Longibacter salinarum: one gene and its partner. The protein of the gene in region 1 interacts with the protein of each later gene in a pairwise test. Links are inferred from orthologs where the notes say so. Each region holds a gene or a part of one and is shown on either strand. Other genes may lie near its edges. The genes, in order: leuS and ligA.

The links.
Region 2: the proteins of leuS (region 1) and ligA interact in binary tests that used the Escherichia coli proteins (3 or more experiments, as listed by UniProt). The link is inferred for Longibacter salinarum from one-to-one orthologs.

The regions. Positions count from the first base shown.
Region 1 is NZ_PDEQ01000003.1:30,799-34,277, forward strand. Bases 220-3,372 are described here. They hold leuS (leucine--tRNA ligase), read left to right. Parts: upstream 220-529; coding sequence 530-3,172; downstream 3,173-3,372. Other genes in these bases: CRI94_RS06505 (CoA-binding protein), read right to left, coding at 220-251. Also shown: more of CRI94_RS06505, read right to left, coding at 1-219.
Region 2 is NZ_PDEQ01000001.1:446,238-449,556, forward strand. The notes cover bases 116-3,108. They hold ligA (NAD-dependent DNA ligase LigA), read left to right. Parts: upstream 116-543; coding sequence 544-2,673; downstream 2,674-3,108. Other genes in these bases: CRI94_RS01835 (helix-turn-helix domain-containing protein), read left to right, coding at 116-474; CRI94_RS01845 (HD family phosphohydrolase), read left to right, coding at 2,849-3,108. Outside these bases: more of CRI94_RS01835, read left to right, coding at 1-115; more of CRI94_RS01845, read left to right, coding at 3,109-3,319. UniProt on the Escherichia coli protein: DNA ligase that catalyzes the formation of phosphodiester linkages between 5'-phosphoryl and 3'-hydroxyl groups in double-stranded DNA using NAD as a coenzyme and as the energy source for the reaction.

The DNA of each region.
Region 1 (3,479 bases):
ACGACACCGGCCGTATGCTCTGGCGCGCGGAAGACGTTAATGATGTCGACGCTCTCGTCAGGGAGATCCTGAAGTGATGCCACTGCCGGCTCTCCAAGCACCTCGTCGTAGTTCGGGTTCACGGGTATGATGCGATACCCGGCCTGTTGCAGGTTCTTCGCGATCTGATGGCTCGTACGCTGGGGGCGCCCGGAGAGCCCGACCACAGCGATGACATCGGCCTCGCGAAGGATAGAAGGGATATCAGACATAAGCCTGCTGACAAATTGTAGTAGGACAGAAACCGCTGAACCCTGAACCCTGAACCCTGAACCCTGAACCCTGAACTCTGAACTCTGAACTCATCTTCCCCGTGAATTCAGACCGGACGGTTCGGGACATCCGGGGCAGCGTTGTACGTTAAAACACCATTTCGTGCCGAATATGTTGGCCTCTATTGCCGGTCGGCACCCGCGGTCGTCTTTTGAGTTTCTCCGATGACCGCACGAACTCACCCGCACGGCCCGATCGAACTGCACACCATCGCTCCATGCCGTATCCGCACGACGAAATTGAATCCAAGTGGCAGCGCCACTGGGACGAACATCAGACCTTTCGCACGCCCGACGACCTTCCTGAGGATCCGTCGGACGACGAAAAGTTCTACGTCCTCGACATGTTTCCCTATCCGAGTGGTTCTGGGCTCCACGTTGGTCATCCCGAAGGGTATACGGCCACAGACATCGTCGCTCGACACAAGCGCATGCGTGGCGTCCGCGTGCTCCATCCGATGGGATGGGACGCGTTCGGTCTGCCGGCCGAGCAGTACGCGCTAAAGACGAACACGCACCCACGGGTGACGACGGAGAAGAACGTCGATAACTTCCGGAAGCAGCTCAAACGTCTCGGGTTTTCGTACGACTGGCAGCGGGAGATCAATACGACGGACCCGGATTACTACCGGTGGACACAGTGGATTTTTCTGAAGCTGTATGAGCGGGGACTCGCCTATCAGAGCGAGGAACCCGTCTGGTGGTGCGAAGAGCTGGGCACGGTGCTCGCCAACGAAGAGGTGATCGATGGCAAGAGCGAGCGGGGCGGCTACCCGTGCCGCCGTGTGCCGATGCGCCAGTGGGTGCTGAAGATTACGGAATACGCTGAGCGGCTGCTGGACGGGCTCGACGACCTGGATTGGCCCGAGAGCACCAAGCAGATGCAGCGCAACTGGATCGGCAAGTCCGAAGGTGCGGAGATTCACTTCCAGCTTGACGACGTCGATGACGCGCTGGAGGTATTCACCACCCGTCCGGACACGCTCTTCGGCGCCACGTACATGGTGGTTGCGCCGGAGCATGATCTTGTGGACGACATTACGACCGACGAGCATCGCGACGAGGTTGAGGTGTACCGCAAGCAGGCAATGCAGAAGAGCGAGCTCGAGCGAACCGAGCTTCAGAAAGAGAAGTCCGGCGTCTTTACCGGCGGCTACGCGATCAATCCGGCGACCGGCGATCGTGTCCCCGTCTGGATCGCGGACTACGTGTTGGCGAGCTACGGAACGGGCGCCATCATGGCCGTTCCGGGGCACGACGAGCGCGACTACGACTTTGCGCAGAAGTACGGACTGGAGATTCGCGAGGTGGTCGAAGGGGGCGACCTCGATGAGGCTGCCTACATCGGCGACGGCTCTCACGTGAACTCCGCGAATGAGGACGTGAGTCTCAATGGCCTCGGTACCGACGCGGCGATTGCGGCGATCACCGAATGGCTGGAAGAGAATGATCTCGGTCGCGCCAAGATCAACTACAAGCTCCGCGACTGGCTCTTCAGCCGTCAGCGCTACTGGGGCGAGCCGTTCCCGATCATCTTCACGCAGGACGAGGACGGCGAGTTTACCCAGCCGAAACCCGTGCCGGAAGACGATCTGCCGGTGACGCTGCCGGAAGTCGACGAGTTTAAGCCAAGCGGCTCTCCACACGGTCCGCTGTCGAACGTCGAGGACTGGGTCGAAACGACGGACCCCGAGACGGGCGAACCGGCGCGCCGCGAAACCAACACGATGCCCCAGTGGGCCGGGTCGTGCTGGTACTACCTGCGCTTTATCGATCCGGATAATGATGACCGCCTGGTCGACCCGGAGAAGGAGAAGTACTGGCTACCGGTCGATCTCTATATCGGTGGGTCGGAGCACGCGGTGCTACACCTTCTGTACGCTCGTTTCTGGCACAAAGTCCTGTACGATGCAGGCGTCGTTTCTACGAAAGAGCCGTTTCAGACGCTCGTCCATCAGGGACTGATTTTGGGCGAGATGGAGTATACGGCCTATGTCGGGCCCGACGGTGAACCGGTCAGTGCTCAGCATGTCGATGACGGCGTGGACACGCGCACGGGCGTTGAGGTCGAGGCACGCTCGATCGACAAGTCGGATGTAGAAAAGGACGGAGATGTATTTGTTCTGGCGGAGTCGACGGACATCCGCGTCGATGCTCGAAGCCACAAGATGAGCAAAAGCCGCGGCAACGTCGTCAACCCCGACGACGTGATCGACGAGTACGGTGCCGATGCGCTGCGACTCTACGAGATGTTCATGGGCCCGCTTGAACAGGTGAAGCCCTGGAGCACGAGCGACGTTGACGGCGTCTTCCGCTTCCTGAACCGTGTCTGGCGTCTGGTCATCAATGATGAGACCGGCGAGCTAAACGACGCTGTGCAGGACGTGGAGGCGGACGCAGATCAGATGCGTGTGCTCCACAAGACGATCAAGAAGGTCACCGAAGATATCGGCGACCTGAGCTTCAACACGGCTATAGCGGCCATGATGGAATTCGTGAATGCCGCGTACAAATGGGACGTCGTGCCGCGTAGCACCATCGATCCGTTCATCCAGATCCTGAGTCCGTTCGCCCCGCACATCGCGGAAGAGCTCTGGGAGCGGCTCGGCCACGAGGATACGATCGCCTATACCGATTGGCCGGCGTTCGACGAGGAGAAGATCAAGAAGGATGTTGTCAGCATGGCCGTGCAGGTCAACGGCACGGTTCGCGCGACGATCGAGATCCCCGCGGGGGCCGACGAGGACGAGGCATTGTCTACCGCCCGGGCCGACGAAAACGTCAAGCGGTATCTTGACGACGGCGACGTGAAGCGTGAGATCTACGTGCCCGGTCGCATTATCAACTTCGTGGTGGCGTAAATAATCGCGACGCCTTCGCTCGCGCCAGTGTGATACTGAATCCAAATGATCGTGTCCGAATGCCGTGCCTCAGATGTAGGGTCGATTCGATCGAAAAAAGGGGACGGGACGCAGGAATCAACGTTTTTTGGCACCTTCACGCCTGCGAAACGCTTCCACAGATGATCTTGACCCCACATTGTCATTTGGATTTGGTATGAGGTGTGTCTTCCGGCTGGCGAGAAGACAAGAAAAGCCGGAGCCGACCCTGGGTCGTGCTCCGGCTTTTTCCGTAGGGGCCGGCGACTGGGGGATGAGAGCGGCACCG
Region 2 (3,319 bases), on another replicon or contig:
ATCGCCGGCATCATGTGGTTCATGCTCGGAGGCGAATCCGGTACGGTTGAAGATACACCGGTCGCGGACACACCTGAAGATACGACGACGCAGGTCGAGGAACCCGTCCAAACCGAACGCCCGCCGCTCGCTAATATCACTCTCGGGGATACGATGTACCTCGTCCTTCGGGCAGAGCAGGACGTCACCCCGATCCGGGTCCAGCGAGACAACGATTTGAGGCGTCCCTACTGGATCAGCGAGGGTGAATCTGCCGTCTTTCCTTTCACCGAACGGATCATCGTCTGGGATAATCTTGAGAATGTAGACGTTCTGCTCGAAGATTTTCAATACCCGGAAGACACGGACGCCCGTGGTCGCCTCGTCGTAACCCGCGACTCGGCTGAGAGGTTTGCTGACACCGTCCGTGGAAGCGCAACCGAGTATGAAGTCGCGCCTGACACCTTCCGACTGAGCCCACAGGGCCTTCAGTAGGAACACCGTCGATGCGAGATCGACCCCGCCGACAGCGATAGTGCCACTCTTTTTCTTTGCCCGCCGTACATGGATCTGATCGAGCGCACGACCGAGATGCTTTCGGACTTCCCGGAGCCAAACGAGCTTTCGGAAACCGAGGCCGAAGCTGTCGTCGAGAATCTGCGGTCGTTGGTCCGCCAGCACGATCACAGGTATTACGTCGAGGACGACCCCGTTGTCACGGATGCCGAATACGACCGCCTTTATCGCGCGCTGGAGGATCTCGAACGGGCGTTCCCGAACGTGCGAAGCGAGGACTCTCCAACCCAACGCGTTGGAGGAGAGCCGATCAGTGCATTCGAGAAGCACGAGCATCCCGAGCCGATGCTGTCGCTTTCCAATGCATTCGACGCGCAAGAACTCCGAGACTGGTATGACCGGTGCAGACGCGGACTCGAAGACGTCTACGGAGATGTGGCTCCCGTTGTCGTAGCCGAACTGAAAATCGATGGGCTGGCAGTCGCCCTGACGTATCAGGACGGACATCTCGATGTTGCCGCGACACGGGGCAACGGACGCGTAGGAGAGAACATCACGCATAACGTCCGCACGATCCATCGAATTCCGATGGTTGTGCCCGTGAGCGGAGACCAGGAGCCTCCGGACCGAATGGAGGTTCGCGGCGAGGTGTTCATGCGCAAAAGCGAATTCGAGGCGCTAAATGAGCGTCTCCGCGACGAAGACGAACAGGCCTTTGCCAATCCACGCAATGCGGCCGCTGGAACGCTCCGACAGCTCGATCCGTCGGTCACGGCGCAGCGACCACTGAGCTTTTTTGCGTATGCCATCGGCCCCACAACGGGGGGCACGCCCGACTCGCATCACGCCACGCTTGAGATGCTGGGCGAATTTGGCCTTCCGATCGAGAGCCACACTCAACAGTTCGACGATATCGACGACGTCGTCGAGTTCTGCGAGAGCTGGATCGACCGACGGGATGACCTGGATTACGAAATCGACGGTGTCGTTGTCAAAATCGATGATCTCCCGTATCAGGAAGAGCTCGGAGCGATATCCAACGCACCCCGCTGGGCCGTTGCGTTTAAATTTCCGGCTCGCGAGGCGACAACCACGCTGGAGAAGATCATCGTCAACGTCGGTCGTACCGGCGCCATCAAGCCCGAAGCGGTGCTAGCACCGGTTCAAATCGGCGGCGTCACCGTATCGCAGGCCACGCTACATAATGAAGACTACATTACCGACCGCGACATTCGCGAAGGCGATACCGTCGTTGTGAAGCGGGCTGGAGATGTCATTCCGCAGGTCGTTCAACCCGTTCTAGACGCGCGGACCGGAAATGAAGAGCCGTGGGAGTTCCCAACGCACTGTCCGGAATGCGGTACCGAGCTGGTCCGACTGGACGACGAAGCTGACTGGTATTGCATGAACACGGAGTGCCCGGCCCAATTCAGGCGACTTGTGGAGCACTTCGTATCGCGGAACGCCATGGACGTTGAAGGTCTGGGAGAACGCGTGGCCCACACGCTCGTCGACGAGGGTCTGATTCACACACTGGCTGACCTCTTTCGACTTCAGGTCGACGATCTGACCCCATTGGAGGGTTTCGGCCAAAAGAGCGCACAGAATCTCGTTGACGCAATCGATGCTGCGCGTGACCGCACGCTGGCCCGCCTGCTCTTCGCGCTTGGGATCCGCCATGTCGGACGAACCGTTGCCGAAACGATCGTCGAGCATTTCGCTTCGATCGACGATATCGACGCCGCACGCCAGGAAGACCTGGTCGCTATCGATGGTGTCGGACCCGTCATTGCAGAAAGCCTCGTCGACTGGTTCGACGTCGACCGGAACCAGGAGCTCATCGAGCATCTCAAGGAGGTCGGCGTCAACACGAAACGCAAGCCTCAAGAAGCCCCTCAGGACGAAGTTGACACCGACGAGCTCCCACTCGCGGGCAAGACCCTCGTCATTACCGGAAGTTTGGATTCGCTCACGCGCAAAGATGCCAAGCAACTCATCGAGTCCGCTGGAGGCAAGGTGACGTCAAGTGTCAGCGGCAACACCGACTTCCTCGTCAAGGGAGAAAACCCGGGGTCGAAATACGACGACGCGCAGAGTCGTGGCATCCCGATTGTAGACGGTGAGGATGCCCTACGAGATCTCGTCGATGGAAATGAAGTGCCCGCATCGAGCTCTTGATCGCACGTACACGATATGGTCGCACCACGCTCGAGTTGAATCTTTCAAGCCGTCCGGGCATTAGCACGCCGTAGCTTCGGATCGGACCCGATGTCTCTTTCCAAGCCGATTCTCCCTCGCCTTCGGGGCGTTCAGGGACGAAATCGGCATCTCCTCACGATGTCGCTGCGACTGCATGGGCATTTTAGAATCGATTGGCCTCTCAAAACGGAAGGCGCGTCCTGTTGGACAGGAATTAGAAAGCGGGCGCACCGATAAGGAGAGCGAAGCCCGACGCCATTGGCTCGTACGAGGGGGAATGTTCCTCGCCTTAATCGTCGTTACCGTTCTCGCATTTCCGCGCGGCGAGGTCTACGAGTATACCGTCGAGGTAGGCGATACCTGGCGCCAACCAACCCTGGTCGCATCGTTCAACTTTCCAATTCGGAAAGACGCCAGTCGAGTCGATCGGGAACGCCAAGAAGCGCGCCGGGAAACGCCACCGTACTTCCAGGAACTCCCGAACGCCCAGTCTAAGATGGCGGCCAATCGGGATACGCTCCGACAGCAACTGGATCGGATCCTCGAAGCGTACGCCGATTACCGATTTCATTCTACCCGAAACCGGCCCGACGCCGCCCAAGCCGACTCGCTTCGATACGTCGAG